2 regions of the Streptomyces sp. NPDC013157 genome follow, and region 1 is predicted to be linked to the other one. Evidence: riboswitches for the same ligand, from Rfam matches in the RefSeq annotation. Region 1 holds a riboswitch; the other holds the start of a gene.

Region 1 (7,509 bases):
GTCAATCTCGGTCACGGGGTCAAGGGTAGGCGGTCTGCTGGTTCGGGCGCGATGGGTGGTTGTTTCGGGTGCGGCGCCGTTGGGGGTTGATCGCGCAGTTCCCCGCGCCCCTAAAGGGGCGCTGCAGTGGCGTTCTTCAAAGGGCGGGCCGGGTCGGACAGGGCCTCCGGGTCCATCTGGCGGCCCGCCTCGATCAGGCGGCGGCCCTGGGCCAGGTCGCGGGGGCGGCCTACCGCCAGGAGGGCTACCAGGCGGCCCTCGCGGAGCCAGCAGACGCTCCAGGACGGCCCTGTCGGGTCGCCGCGCCAGATCAGGTGGTCGGCGGCGGCGTGGTGGCCGGCGTACTGGACGAAGCGGCCGAACTGTTCGGACCAGAAGTACGGGACCGGGTCGTAGACGGCGTCGGTCTCGCCGAGGATGTTGGCGGCGACCGTGCGCGGGCCCTGGAGGGCGTTGTCCCAGTGGTGGACGAGCAGGCGCTCGGCGTAGCGGCCGGACGGGAAGGAGGCGCAGTCGCCGACCGCGTAGACGTCGGGGGCGCTGGTGCGCAGGCGGTCGTCGGCGAGCACCTCGTGGTGCGGGCCCAGCCCGATGCCGGAGCCGGCCAGCCAGGCGGTGGCGGGGCGGGCGCCGATGCCGACCACGACGGCGCCCGCGGGCAGCCGCGAGCCGTCGTCGAGCACCACCGCGCCGGGCTCGATGCCCGCCACGCGCGCGTGGGTGCGCAGGTCGGTGCCGCTGTCCGCGTACCAGGCGGCCATCGGCGCGGCGACCTCGGCGGGAAGCGCTCCCGCGAGCGGGCGGTCGGCGGCCTCGACCACGGTGACCGCGCAGCCGGCCTCGCGGGCCGCGGTGGCGAACTCGGCGCCGATCCAGCCCGCGCCGACGACCACGATGTCGTGCTGCCGGGCGAGCACGGGCCGCAGCCGCTCGGCGTCGTCCAGGGTGCGCAGCAGATGGACGCCGGGCACGCCCTCGGTGCCGGGCAGCGTGATCGGCTCGGCGCCGGTGGCGAGGACCAGGACGTCGTAGGGCACCGGGCCGGCCTCGGTGTCCAGCTCATGGTCGGTGGTGCGCACGCCCAGCGCCTCGCGGCCGAGCGCCAGCTCGATGCCGAGCGCCTCGAAGTCCACCTCGAAGGCGGAGCCCTCCGACTTGCCGAGCAGCACGGCCTTGGAGAGCGGCGGCCGGTCGTACGGCTGGTGCGGCTCGGCGCCGATCAGCGTGACAGTCCCGGTGAACCCCTGCTCCCGCAGGGCGACGGCGGTCTGCACCCCGGCCATCCCCGCGCCCACGACGACCACGCGCCGCGTCTGTGACGTGCTCCGTCGCTGCGTCTGCTCGCTCACCTGATCACCATAGACAAGAACGATAGACAACTGACAAAGAGTCAGTCAGGGGTCGTGGCGTATGACCTGTTCCACAGCACTGTCCACAGCACTGTCCACAGCGCCGTCCGCAGTGCCGTCCGAGGCCGTCTTACCGGGGCGGAGCGCCGCGGGCTAGGGTGGCGGGGAAGCACACGCGGGAGCCCGGACGCACCGGGCTGAGAGGGAGGCTGGCGGCCTCCGACCGTACGAACCTGATCCGGGTCATGCCGGCGAAGGGAGGGGCTGGACGCCCATGTCCTCACGTACGTCCGACGTCCTCGTCATCGGGGGCGGAATCATCGGCCTGGTCACGGCCTGGCGGGCGGCCCAGCGCGGGCTCGCCGTCGCCGTGGCCGACCCCGAGCCCGGCGGCGGGGCCGCGCAGGTCGCGGCCGGGATGCTGGCCGCCGTCACCGAGCTGCACTACGGCGAGCAGACCCTGCTGGGGCTCAACCTGGCCTCCGCGCGCCGCTATCCCGACTTCGCCGCCGAGCTGACCGAGCTCACCGGCCGCGACCTCGGCTACCGGCGCTGCGGCACCCTCGCGGTCGCGCTGGACGCCGACGACCGCGCCCATCTGCGCGAGCTGCACGCCCTCCAGAAGCAGTCGGGCCTGGAGTCCGAGTGGCTGTCCGGGCGGGAGTGCCGGCGCCTGGAGCCGATGCTCGCGCCGGGTGTGCGCGGCGGGCTGCGGGCCGACGGCGACCACCAGATCGACCCGCGCCGGCTGGCGGCCGCGCTGGTGGCCGCGTGCGAGCGGGCCGGGGTGGTGTTCCACCGCGACTGGGCCGAGCGCCTGGAGGTGGTACGGGAACGGGCCGCCGGTGTCCGCACCCGTGCGGGTGAGGCGCTGGGCGCCGGCCAGGTGGTGCTCGCGGGCGGCAGCCTGAGCGGGCGGCTGGCGGGTGTGCCCGACGACGTGCTGCCGCCGGTACGGCCGGTGAAGGGGCAGGTGCTGCGGCTGACCGTGCCCGCCCGGTACGCGCCGTTCCTCAGCCGGACCGTACGGGCCGTGGTGCGCGGCGGGAACGTCTACCTGGTGCCCCGGGACAACGGCGAGCTGGTCGTCGGCGCGACCAGCGAGGAGCTGGGCTGGGACACGACCGTGACGGCGGGCGGGGTGTACGAGCTGCTGCGCGACGCGCACGAGCTGGTGCCCGGGATCACCGAGCTGCCCCTGACCGAGACCCGGGCCGGACTGCGCCCCGGCTCCCCCGACAACGCGCCGCTGCTCGGGCCGACCCGCCTCGACGGACTGCTGCTGGCCACCGGGCACTACCGCAACGGGGTGCTGCTCACGCCGGTCACCGGAGACGTCATGGCAGAGCTGCTGGCCGGCGGCGAGCTGCCGGCGGAGGGCCGTCCGTTCACGCCGAGGCGATTCGACCCCCTCCCCCGCCAACTTGTGGAGCAGACCGCATGAACCTCTCCGTCACCATCTCCGTCAACGGGGAGCGCCGGGAGATCGCCCCGGGCACCGCTCTCGACTCGCTCGTGCGGTCCCTCACGGCGGCGCCCTCCGGGGTGGCCGCGGCCGTCAACGAGACCGTCGTACCGCGCGGGCAGTGGGCGACGACCGGGCTCGCCGACGGCGACCGGGTGGAAGTCCTGACCGCCGTGCAGGGAGGCTGAGCGCCATGGCCGACGATCCCTTCGTCCTCGGGGGTACGACGTTCTCGTCCCGGCTGATCATGGGTACCGGGGGTGCACCCAGCCTGGAGGTGCTGGAGCGGGCGCTCCTCGCGTCCGGGACCGAGCTGACCACGGTCGCGATGCGGCGGGTGGACCCGGGGGTACGGGGCTCCGTGCTGTCGGTGCTCGACCGGCTCGGGATCCGGGTGCTGCCCAACACGGCCGGGTGCTACACCGCGGGCGAGGCGGTGCTGACGGCACGGCTGGCGCGGGAGGCACTGGGGACCGATCTGGTCAAGCTGGAGGTCATCGCCGACGAGCGGACGCTGCTGCCGGACCCGGTCGAGCTGCTTGACGCGGCGGAGACGCTGGTGGACGACGGGTTCACGGTGCTGCCGTACACGAACGACGATCCTGTGCTGGCCCGGAAACTGGAGGACGTGGGGTGCGCCGCGGTGATGCCGCTCGGGTCGCCGATCGGGTCGGGGCTCGGGATCCGCAACCCGCACAACTTCCAGCTGATCGTCGAGCACGCGCGGGTGCCGGTGGTCCTGGACGCGGGGGCCGGTACGGCGTCGGACGTGGCGCTGGCGATGGAGCTGGGGTGTGCCGGAGTGATGCTGGCGTCGGCGGTGACGCGGGCGCAGGATCCCGAGCGGATGGCTCACGCCATGCGGGCCGGGGTGGAGGCGGGGCGGCTGGCCCGGCTGGCGGGGCGGATTCCCCGTCGGTACCTGGCGGAGGCGTCGTCTCCCGCGGAGGGCCTGGCCGTGCTGGACCCCGAGCGCCCTGCGTTCTGAGCGTCGGGCCGCTCCCGCCTTCTTCTCCCACCCACGCACCACCCGAAACTGTGTGCTGAGAAGCGGGGCTCTCCTGTGCGGGCCGGTCGCCGTCGGCGGCTGCGGGTGAGTGGGTGCATATTTCAGCCAGGTGTGAACCGTCACAGGTGCGCTGCAAGTCCCCCGGGAAAGCGGTCTCACCTGTGGGGGTGTCAGTCGGTGCTCGTACACTCGCGGGGTGGATACGACCCTTCAGGACCCCCTTGTCGGGCAGGTGCTCGACGGCCGGTATCGCGTCGACGCGCGGATCGCCGTCGGCGGGATGGCCACGGTCTACCGGGCCCTGGACGTCCGTCTGGACCGTGTGCTCGCACTGAAGGTGATGCACCCGGCGCTCGCCGCCGACGCGTCCTTCGTCGAGAGGTTCATCCGGGAGGCCAAGTCAGTCGCCCGGCTGGCCCACCCCAACGTGGTGCAGGTCTTCGACCAGGGGGCCGACCGGTCGTACGTGTATCTCGCCATGGAGTACGTGGCCGGCTGCACTCTGCGGGACGTGCTGGTGCAGCGCGGCGCGCTGCAGCCGCGGGCCGCGCTGGACATCCTGGAGCCGGTGCTCGCCGCGCTGGGCGCCGCACACCGGGCCGGGTTCGTGCACCGGGACATGAAGCCCGAGAACGTGTTGATAGGGGACGACGGGCGGGTCAAGGTCGCGGACTTCGGTCTGGTGCGGTCGGTGGACTCCGTCACCAGTACGACCGGCGCCGTGCTGGGCACCGTGTCGTACCTCGCGCCCGAGCAGGTCGAGAGCGGGGCCGCCGATCCGCGCGTCGACGTGTACGCGTGCGGTGTCGTGCTGTACGAGATGCTCACCGGGCAGAAGCCGCACGACTCGGACTCACCCGCGGTGATCCTCTACAAGCACCTGCACGAGGACGTGCCGGCGCCGTCGATCGTGGTGCCGGGGCTGGCCTACGAGCTGGACGAGCTGGTCGCCCGCGGCACCGCCCGTGATCCGGGGGTCCGGCCGTACGACGCCGTCGCGCTGCTCGCCCTGCTGCGGGAGACACGGAGCGCGCTCCGTGCCGAGCAGCTCGACGCCGTACCGCCGCAGGCGCTGGCCGAGGCGCACGACATCGGCGAGGACCGGACCAGTGTCATACCCCGGTCGCTGACGGTGCCCCGGCCGCTGCCCGTCAACGAGGAGGACGCGGGGATGCTGCGGACCAGCAGGTTCGAGGCGCCGCCCTCCCCCACGCTCGGCTTCGCTCGCGCGGAGGCACCCCCATCCGACCGGCGGCGCGGGGGCCGCCGGTCCCGGCGCGGGCTGGTCCCGCTCGTCGTCGCCGTACTGATCGTCCTCGGCGCCGGCGCCGGCGTCTGGTACATCAACTCCGGGCAGTTCACCAAGGTCCCGCCGCTGCTGTCGAAGACCGAGGCGCAGGCCACCACCCGGCTGAAGGAGGCCGGGCTCGACGTCGGTTCGGTCGAGCACGCCTACAGCGACACGGTGAAGCGGGGCACGGTGATCAGCACCGACCCGGCGGCCGGCAGACGGATCCGCAGCAACGACTCGGTGAAGCTCACCATCTCCGACGGCCCGGAGACGGTGAACGTGCCGGACGTGCAGGGGCGGACGCTGGCCAGGGCCAGGCTGCTGCTGACCGCCGACGGGCTCGAACCGGGCATGGTGACACGGGAGTTCAGCGAGGACGTGGCCAAGGGGTCGGTCATCTCGACCGATCCGGGGGCGGGTGCGAAGCGGCACGCGGGGACCGCGATCGCGCTCGTCGTCAGCAAGGGTGCCCCGGTCGACGTCCCGGACGTCACCGGCGACGGCCTGGACGACGCCCGGCAGGAGCTGCAGGAGGCCGGGCTGAAGGTGACGGTGTCCGCCACCGAGGTCAACTCCGAGTACGACCAGGGGCAGGTGGCCCGGCAGACCCCGGCGGGCGACGCCCAGGCCGCCGCGGGCGACACCGTGACCCTGACGCTGTCCAAGGGCCCGGAGCTGGTCGAGGTGCCGAACGTGGTCGGGGCCAGTGTCGACGACGCGACCAAGCTGCTGGAGCAGTCCGGTTTCCAGGTCAAGGAGGACCGGGGGCTGCTCGGGCTGTTCGGCGACACCGTGAAGAAGCAGTCGGTGGACGCCGGCGAGCAGGCGCCCAAGGGGTCGACGATCACGATCACCATCCGCTGACCGGGTGCGGGCCGCGCCGTGACACCCTTGACGGGTGAAGAGTCAGCAGTCAGGTCCCGCCCGCAACCCCGTCGGCGGCCACGTCCCGGTGGCCGGCGGTCTGCACTCCGTGGGGCTGTCGTACGCCCGTGAGCTGAAGGCCGAGACCGTGCAGGTCTTCGTCGCCAACCCGCGCGGCTGGGCCACCCCCGCGGGCAGCCCGAAGCAGGACGAGGCGTTCCGTGCGGTCTGCGCCGAGGAGTCGATCCCGGCGTATGTGCACGCTCCGTACCTGATCAACTTCGGTTCGCACACCGAGGCGACCGTGGACAGGTCGGTGGAGTCGCTGCGGCACTCCCTGCGGCGCGGCCGGGAGATCGGGGCGCTCGGGGTGGTGGTGCACACCGGGAGCGCGACCGGCGGCCGGGCCCGGGACGTGGCGCTGAAGCAGGTACGGACGCGTCTGCTGCCGCTGCTCGACGAGCTGACCCACGACGACGACCCGTTCCTGCTCCTTGAGTCCACCGCCGGACAGGGCGCGTCCCTCTGTTCCCGGACCTGGGACTTCGGCCCGTACTTCGAGGCGCTGGACGCCCATCCGAAGCTGGGTGTCTGCCTGGACACCTGCCACATCTTCGCCGCCGGCCACGACCTGACCGGGCCGGGCGGGATGCACCGGACGCTGGACCTGCTCGTGTCGACCGTCGGCGAGGGGCGGCTGAAGCTGATCCACGCCAACGACTCGAAGGACGTGGTGGGCGCGCACAAGGACCGGCACGAGAACATCGGCGCCGGGCACATCGGCGAGGACGCGTTCCGCGCGCTGATGACCCACCCGGCGACCGCGGGCGTACCGCTGGTCATCGAGACGCCCGGCGGCAAGGAGGGGCACGCGGCCGACGTCGAGCGCCTCAAGCGGCTCCGGGAGAGCTGAGCCGGCCCCGTCACCGGCGGCTCAGAGTTCCGGGCCGTCCCCAGGTCCCTCCTGGTAGGAGTAGCGCTGTTCCTTCCAGGGGTCGCCGATGTTGTGGTAGCCGCGCTCCTCCCAGAAGCCGCGGCGGTCAGCGGTCATGTACTCGACGCCCCGGACCCACTTGGGGCCCTTCCAGGCGTACAGGTGCGGGACGACCAGGCGGACCGGGAACCCGTGCTCGGCGGTGAGGAGTTCACCGTCCTTGTGGGTGGCGAAGAGGGTGCTCTCGGCGGCGAAGTCCGCGAGGCGCAGGTTGGAGCTGAAGCCGTACTCGGCCCAGACCATCACATGGGTGACCTCGGGAGCGGGCGGTGCGATCTCCAGGACGGTCCGCGCCGGGATCCCGCCCCACTCCGCGCCGAGCATGCTGAACTTCGTCACGCAGTGCAGGTCGGCGACCACGGTGGTGTACGGCAGGGCCGTGAACTGCTCGTGGTTCCAGATGTGCGCGCCCCCGTCGGCGGTGGCGCCGAAGACCCGGAACTCCCAGCGCTCGGGCCGGAACCTGGGCACCGGGCCGTAGTGCGTGACCGGCCAGCCGCGCTGCAGCCGCTGTCCCGGCGGAAGCGCGGCTCCCGC
Region 2 (7,509 bases), on a different contig from region 1:
TCGACGAGGCTCTGGACCGCATCCTGGCCGAGGAGCCAAGCACTGGCTGAAGCGTTACGGCACGGAGTCGCGCGCCGCTCGTCCGAGCCGCGTGAGCGTGAGGACGGGCAGGAACGCTTCTGCGTGTCCGTGTGCGGCCCTTGCCGGAACGCTTCCCCAACCGGCGCACCATCCGCGCCCCCACGTCGTGGACGGCCTCCTCCCGGGCCGTCCACCGCGCCGTCACCGCTTCCGGCGCCGCCCCCGCCCGCCGCGTGCCGTGGGCGGCCCGGTCGGTGCGGCCTCCACGGACGCGGCCGGCCCGGTGCCCGGCCGGTCGGCCGACACCACCAGGGCCGCGAGCATCGTGGTGACCGGCACCGAGGCGACCAGGCCGATCGAGCCGACCAGGGTACGCACGATCTCCTCGGCCACCAGCTCGCTGTTGGCGACCGTGGCCACACTGCTCTGCGCGATCGAGAAGAGCAGCAGCAGGGGCAGCGCGGCGCCCGCGTAGGCCAGCACGAGGGTGTTGACGACGGAGGCGATGTGGTCGCGGCCGATGCGGATGCCCGCCCGGTACAGCCCGCGCCAGCCCATCGTCGGGTTGGCCTCGTGCAGTTCCCAGACGGCCGAGGTCTGGGTCACCGTCACGTCGTCCAGGACGCCCAGCGAACCGATGATGACACCGGCCAGCAGCAGGCCGCTCATGTCGATCGACGGGTACAGGCCGTGGATCAGGCCGGTGTTGTCGTCGGTGTTGCCGGTGAGCGCGGCCCAGTCGATGAACTCCGAGCCGAGCAGGCCGATCAGGCACAGGGAGACCAGCGTGCCGAGCACCGCCACCGAGGTCCGGGCTGACAGCCCGTGGCAGATGTACAGGGCGATCAGCATGATGGCGCTCGACCCGACCACCGCCATCAGCAGCGGATTCGAGCCCTGCAGGATCCCCGGCAGGATGAACAGCGTCAGCACCAGAAAGCTGACGGCCAGCGCGACCAGGGCCATCACACCGCGCAGGCGGCCCACCACCACGACGGCGAGCGCGAAGATCCCGGCGAGCAGCGCCATCGGGAACTTCCGGTTCACGTCGGTGACCGAGTACTGCAGGTCCCTGGGTGCGGAGGGCTCGTACGCGGCCACGACCTGCTCGCCCTCGTGCAACTGCCGCGACTGGTCGGGCTGCACGATCTCGGTGAAGGTACGGCCCTTGTCCTTGCCGGTGTCGACCCGGACGGTGGCCTTCTTGCAGGTGCCGTCCCCCTCCTTCGAGGAAGTGCCGTCGGCTGTGGCGGTGTCGGCGGTCGAGCCGCCTCCGGAGGCGTTGACCGACTTGCAGCTGACCGAGACGACCTTGGTGACCGTCGCCGCCTGCGTCTGGCGGTCGAAGCCGACGCCGGTGCGCTCGTGCGGCGGGGCACCGCCGGGCCACAGCACCACCAGACCGACCACGACCGCGGCGGTGAAGGGGATGAGGATCGCCGCGATGACCTTGCGCAGATGCTTGGAGACGGGCGCGGCGGGACCGTGGCTGTGACTGTGCCCGTGCGAATGGCCGTGACCCCCGCCGGGTCCGGATCCGTCCTGGGCCTCGCGGTGGCCGTGGGCATGGCCGTTGTCGTGATGGTGGGCATGGCTGAGGGCCTGCTCATGGATGTGTCCGTCACCGGCACCACGGCCCCCGTGGCCGGGTCCGCCGCCCTGCGGGGCGCCGTTGCCGCGCCGCGGGTCCGGGGGCGGATAGGGGTGCTGCTGTGTCGAGGTCACCGCCCGATCATCGCAAGAACGGTAGGGGCCCTCTGTTCACCGCGCCCGAATTGACGCTAGCGTGGAGGCACCTTTGCACACGCGGGAGCTCGGAGCACCGGGCTGAGAGGGCGCTGACCTCCGTATTCGCGATGTTTCACGTGGAACGTGTGATGTTTCGCAGGAAACGCCGCCCGACGGAAGCCGCTGCGTCGACCGCCGAACCTGTTACCGGGTAATGCCGGCGTAGGGAGTAGGTCTTATGACCAACAAGGACGCACGCACGCCTGCCTTCAGCCAGGACGAACAGTCCATTACGGGCGAACCGTCCCCGGAGGCCGGGAGGTCCATCGGCTGGCACAAGGGGTATGTCGAGGGCTCCCGCCCCGACCTGCGGGTGCCGGTCCGTCAGGTGCATCTCACCAACGGGCAGTCGGTCACGCTCTACGACACCTCAGGCCCGTACACCGATCCGCTCGTCGAGACCGACGTCCGCAGGGGCCTGCCGCCGCTGCGGGAGAACTGGATCGTCGCCCGCGGCGACACCGAGGAGTACGCGGGCCGGCCCGTCCGTCCTGAGGACGACGGAATCAAGCACACCTCGCCGCGCGGTGGCCTGCGCAACCTGGATGCGGTCTTCCCGGGCCGTCCGCGCCAGCCGCGTCGCAGCCGGGAAGGCGAGGCGGTGACCCAGCTCGCGTACGCCCGCCGGGGCGAGATCACCCCGGAGATGGAGTACGTGGCCATCCGCGAGAACGTTTCTCCTGCGGTGGTCCGTGAGGAGATCGCGGCGGGCAGGGCCGTACTGCCCGCCAACGTCAACCACCCGGAGATCGAGCCGATGATCATCGGCAAGCGGTTCCTGGTGAAGGTCAACGCCAACATCGGCAACTCCGCGGTCACCTCCTCCATCGAGGAGGAGGTCGAGAAGATGACCTGGGCGACCCGCTGGGGCGCCGACACGGTCATGGACCTCTCCACCGGCCGCAACATCCACACCACCCGTGAATGGGTGCTGCGCAACTCCCCCGTCCCCATCGGCACGGTGCCGCTCTACCAGGCCCTGGAGAAGGTCGACGGCAGGGCCGAGGAACTGACCTGGGAGATCTACAAGGACACGGTCGTCGAACAGGCCGAGCAGGGCGTGGACTACATGACCGTCCACGCAGGCGTGCGCCTGCCGTACGTGCCGCTCACCGCCAACCGCAAGACCGGCATCGTCTCGCGCGGTGGCTCGATCATGGCGGCCTGGTGCCTCGCGCACCACAAGGAGTCGTTCCTGTACGAGAACTTCGAGGAACTCTGCGAGATCCTCGCCGCCTACGACGTCACGTACTCGCTCGGCGACGGGCTGCGCCCCGGCTCCATCGCGGACGCCAACGACGAGGCCCAGTTCGCGGAACTCCGCACGCTCGGGGAACTCAACCGGATCGCCAGGCGTTTCGATGTACAGACCATGATCGAGGGCCCGGGCCACGTCCCGATGCACAAGATCAAGGAGAACATCGACCTTCAGCAGGAGATCTGCGATGAAGCTCCGTTCTATACGCTCGGCCCGCTGACCACGGACGTCGCGCCGGCGTACGACCACATCACCTCCGGCATCGGTGCCGCGATGATCGCCTGGTGGGGCACGGCGATGCTCTGCTACGTCACCCCCAAGGAACACCTGGGCCTGCCCAACCGGGACGACGTCAAGACCGGCGTCATCACCTACAAGATCGCAGCCCACGCGGCCGACCTCGCCAAGGGCCACCCCGGCGCGCAGGAGTGGGACGACGCACTGTCCGACGCTCGCTTCGAGTTCCGGTGGGAGGACCAGTTCAACCTCGCCCTGGACCCGGACACCGCCCGCGAATTCCACGACGAGACGCTCCCGGCGGAGCCGGCGAAGACGGCTCACTTCTGCTCGATGTGCGGGCCGAAGTTCTGCTCGATGAAGATTAGCCAAAGCATCACAGAGCGGTTCGGCGGTGCGGCGGCCGAGGGGGCGACACCGGAGGAGGTCGCGGAGGGGATGCTCCAGAAGTCGAAGGAATTCGCCGCGAGCGGGAACCGGGTGTACCTGCCGATCGCCGACTGACATGGTGAAGGGGGCAGACCCGAAGGCCTGCCCCCCCACACACACAGGGTCAAGCTCGGTCGTAGCCAGGGCAGTTGAGTGTGTCGATCCGAGTTGGTCCTCTACGGCGAGTCATATGCTCGGAGGCAAGGCGGGCTGCCCCGCACAGCGATCGACCGTTCAGTGACGCGACCAAAAGGAGTCGTGGCCGATGAGTCCGCTGCAGCTCTCCATCACTGCCGCCCTCTGCATCTCCGGCATCGCCCTGCACATCTGGTCCTCCGCGCCGGACCGGGCCGGGCGCCAGTACTCTCTCCAGCTACCGGTGATCCTTCTGTACTCCCTGGCCGCGGCCCTCTTCCTGTTCTCCGCCTTCCCGGACTCGATGACCGAGGGTCGGGCCTTGGGCTTCGGGATCGGCGGGGCGGCCGGGTTCGCCGCCTTCTTCCTGCTGGCGTCGTTCACATGGCTCAGCAAGACTCGGCGTCTGGACGAGGTCTCGGCGCAGCTGAAGAAGGCGACGCGGGAGAACACCGCGCTGCGCAGGCAACTGTCGCAGCAGCGGCCGGCGGAGGACGCTCCGGGGCCCGTCCTGCAGTGCACCCGGTACGAGCTGCCGTTGCAGGGCAACCGGCGCCATCGCATCGGGATGATCACCGGGAACGTCGTCAACGTGCTGGGGACGGACGTGTGGGTCAACTCCGAGAACACACGGATGGAGATGTCACGTGTCGACGAACCCACCCTTTCCGCGACGATCCGGTACCACGGCGGCTGCCGGGACACTGCGGGCCATCTGGTACACGACACCATCGCCCTGGAGCTGGCCGAGCACATGGCGGGCCGGTCCCATGTGACGGCGGGCTCCGTGCTGGTCACGGGGCCGGGAGAGCTGCGGGAGAGCCACCAGGTCCGGCGCATCCTGCATGTCGCTGCCGTGGAGGGAGAACCCGGCTCGGGGTACCGGCAGGTCATCGACCTGGAGCGGTGCGTGCGCAACGTCCTCGCCGAGGTGGACCGGCTGGCCGCCGCCGGGGAGCCGCTGCACTCGGTGGTGCTGCCGCTCCCCGGGACCGGCGGCGGCAACAGCGACCTCGGCAAGACCGTGGATACCCTGTTGACCGCGACCGTGAGCTACTTCCGTTCCCACGCGGCATCGCGCATCCGCGTCGTCTACCTGCTCGCCTATACGGACGTGCAGGCCACCGTGTGCCGGTCCGCTCTCGACTCGGAGCCTGCGCTCGCCGGAGAGCGCGGGCTGACCCGAACCGGAGGTGATGGTCCTCAGGCCAGCATGAGCCACCTCCTGCGGAACGACTGCAACTGGTCTCTGACCTCCGGCGAACGCGTGATCGGGGAGTTGTTGACCAGGTACGTCCAGTCGTTCCACCGGCGGACGATGCGCCTGTCGATGGACCCGTTCGCCTTCTTGGCCCGGTCCACCCATTTGAGGGTGTACTTGAAAAAGGTGATGTACGGGTACTCCGAGTCCTCGGCGGCCATGGCGCGCGCCTCCTCCAGGTACGCGGCGACCTCCAGCAGGTTCTCCGTCCTGTTGTGCTCCGGCCCGCCCTCGGCGAGGTACCTTCGGAACAGCACGGTGGCCAGCGTGTTCAGCGCGAACGCGTCACGGTGCTGGGCGATGGCCTGCCGGGCCCACGAGCTGGCCGGGGCGTGCCGGCCTCGCTTGCTCGCCCCGAGAGCCCGCTGCTCCCAGTACCGTGCGTTTTCCAGGCGTACGTCTCCTGCAGTGCCTCGTACCAGGCGTCCAGGCGTTCCTCGCCCAGCCACACGGTCAGCATCTCGTGGTCGAGGAGTTGGCGCACCATACGGTAGGCGAACGTGCGCGACGAGATGGCCGCCGGGGAGATCTGCACGCCATAGTGCTGGGCGAGTTTCAGGGTGACGTTGTAGTTCTCCTGCGCGCTGAAGGAGCTCTCCAGCATGTACGAGCCAAATGCCCGGTGCCGCGGGTGGAGGCGTCCCCCGGCGACGCGGATGAAATCGGCGAGCACCGACTCGGAGTGCAGCAGGGCGTTCAGCTCGCTCGCCGACAGTCCGCAGACGGACGCCGCAGCGCCGATCGGCAGCCCGTATCCGAGGGCGGATGTGATGCACACGGCCTGGAACACCGCTCGCTCGGTCTCGCTCTTCAGGCGCGAGTAGCCCGTCCGTACCCTGGTGCGGAACCCGTCTGCCTCCTCCAGGTTCGACATCGCCGAGAAGAGGTTCCTGCGGTGCTGCTGCGTGAAGTACTCGACCTGTTCGGTGTGGCCTGCGGCGGCCACGATGCCGAGCCGTCCGTGCCCTTTGAGCTGTCGGATCAGACCCTCGATCTCCGTGTCCTTCAGCTTGTCGGAGACCTCCGCGTCGGCGAACCCCACCCGTGAAGCTGCGGCGCACCTCCCGGGCGCGCGAACGCCGTTCCACGGCCAGCAGTTTGAAGGGGATGCCCCGCTCCTTGGCGTGCAGCGCCATGTCGGCGAGGTCGCTCGCGAAGTCGGCTGCGCCCTCCACGATGAGGAGGGTCCTCGGATGCTGTCTGAGCCACCACAGGGTGGCTTCCTGGGACGGGCGCAGTTCGGGATCGAGCAGATACGGCGTCCAGTCCTGTTCCACGAGTTTCCTCGCGACCCGCAGGGCTATCGTGCTCTTCCCCGTGAACGCGGAGCCGGTCAGGCAGATGACCTTCTGCTGTTCGTCCGACATCGCCTCGCGGAAGACGCTGTCGGTGAGGACGCGGTGTGAGTCGAGGTCGCGCAGGATGTCGGAGTACAGGGGTTCGTGCCCGGCGTAGAAGTCGTGCCGGTCGTCGAGGCGGTACTCGTCGCCCGCGCGGATGGGATGCCACTGGCTCAGGAAGCTCAGCAGGTTCGGGTTGATGCGGCTGGGGTTGTCGGCCGACACGTCGGCCTGCTGGAAGTACTTCGGCCAGCTGGCCCGGACCTTGGCGAGGAACTCCTCGGCCGTGGCCTCGACCGGGATGAGGCCCCACGCACGGAAGCGTTCCTTGTCGAACTCGTCGATCGTCGGCATGACGATGACGGAGGGCTCGGAGCTGCCCTGCACACGCCCCTTCTCCAGGACGTTCTCCAGGTCGATCTCGTCGTTGAGGCTCGCGCCCAGGATGATGGTGGGCGTCTCCAGGTAGCTGTCGGCGAAGATGCTGTGCCAGCGGTGGCGCTGGGTGACCGCGTACAGGTAGGACGAGATGTCGAAGACGAGGTCGTCCATCTTCTTCGCCCAGGCGACACCGTGCAGATGGACGAGGATGACCTGGTGGCCCGAGGGCACGCGGTGGGGGTCCGTCCAGGAGACGGGGACGAGTTCCTTGGCGGTGTGGTCGGTGAACTGCTTGTTGTAGGCGTTCTCCACCGAGTCATCGATGTTCAGCGACCAGATGTACCGCCACGGGATGGAGACGAGGTCGGCGTACCACGACGGTGCGGTGCAGTTGGCGAAGCGGTCCGCCATGTAGGCCAGGACGTTCTGGCCGTCCGCCGTGACGCGTGACCTCGCCATCGAGAAGACCTGGCGCAGGTTCCCGCGCGGATTGCCGGGCAGCGAGAACGCCTTGCCCATCTCCTGCGCGAGGTCCCAGCCGCCGGGCAGTGGCCCCAGCGGCCCCTCCGAGTCCAGGCTGGCCCCGGCGCCCAGCAGCAGCTGGTACTTCGACTCGGTGATGGCCCGCATCATGCTGTCCCACTGCTCGACCGACATCC

The links. Region 1 has a riboswitch for thiamine pyrophosphate ahead of thiO (glycine oxidase ThiO). Riboswitches for the same ligand answer to the same signal wherever they lie in the genome.
Region 2: it holds a riboswitch for thiamine pyrophosphate, as region 1 does, so the genes downstream of both, thiC (phosphomethylpyrimidine synthase ThiC) here and thiO (glycine oxidase ThiO) in region 1, are expected to answer to the same signal.

The regions. Positions count from the first base shown of each region.
Region 1 covers NZ_JBIBAK010000004.1:265,955-273,463, reverse strand. Annotated here, with positions in the region: gene ACFY6U_RS14550 (Rv2175c family DNA-binding protein) at 1-15, opposite strand, end outside; gene ACFY6U_RS14545 (NAD(P)/FAD-dependent oxidoreductase) at 111-1,349, opposite strand; TPP riboswitch at 1,515-1,626, shown strand; gene thiO (glycine oxidase ThiO) at 1,624-2,793, shown strand; gene thiS (sulfur carrier protein ThiS) at 2,790-3,002, shown strand; gene ACFY6U_RS14530 (thiazole synthase) at 3,008-3,802, shown strand; gene pknB (Stk1 family PASTA domain-containing Ser/Thr kinase) at 4,020-5,978, shown strand; gene ACFY6U_RS14520 (deoxyribonuclease IV) at 6,013-6,891, shown strand; gene ACFY6U_RS14515 (sulfite oxidase-like oxidoreductase) at 6,913-7,509, opposite strand, start outside.
Region 2 covers NZ_JBIBAK010000012.1:241,929-249,437, reverse strand. Annotated here, with positions in the region: gene ACFY6U_RS32285 (SsgA family sporulation/cell division regulator) at 1-50, shown strand, start outside; gene ACFY6U_RS32280 (YibE/F family protein) at 223-1,746, opposite strand; TPP riboswitch at 1,818-1,995, shown strand; gene thiC (phosphomethylpyrimidine synthase ThiC) at 1,988-3,808, shown strand; gene ACFY6U_RS32270 (hypothetical protein) at 3,968-4,252, opposite strand; gene ACFY6U_RS32265 (hypothetical protein) at 4,512-4,835, opposite strand; gene ACFY6U_RS32260 (SIR2 family protein) at 5,072-7,509, opposite strand, start outside.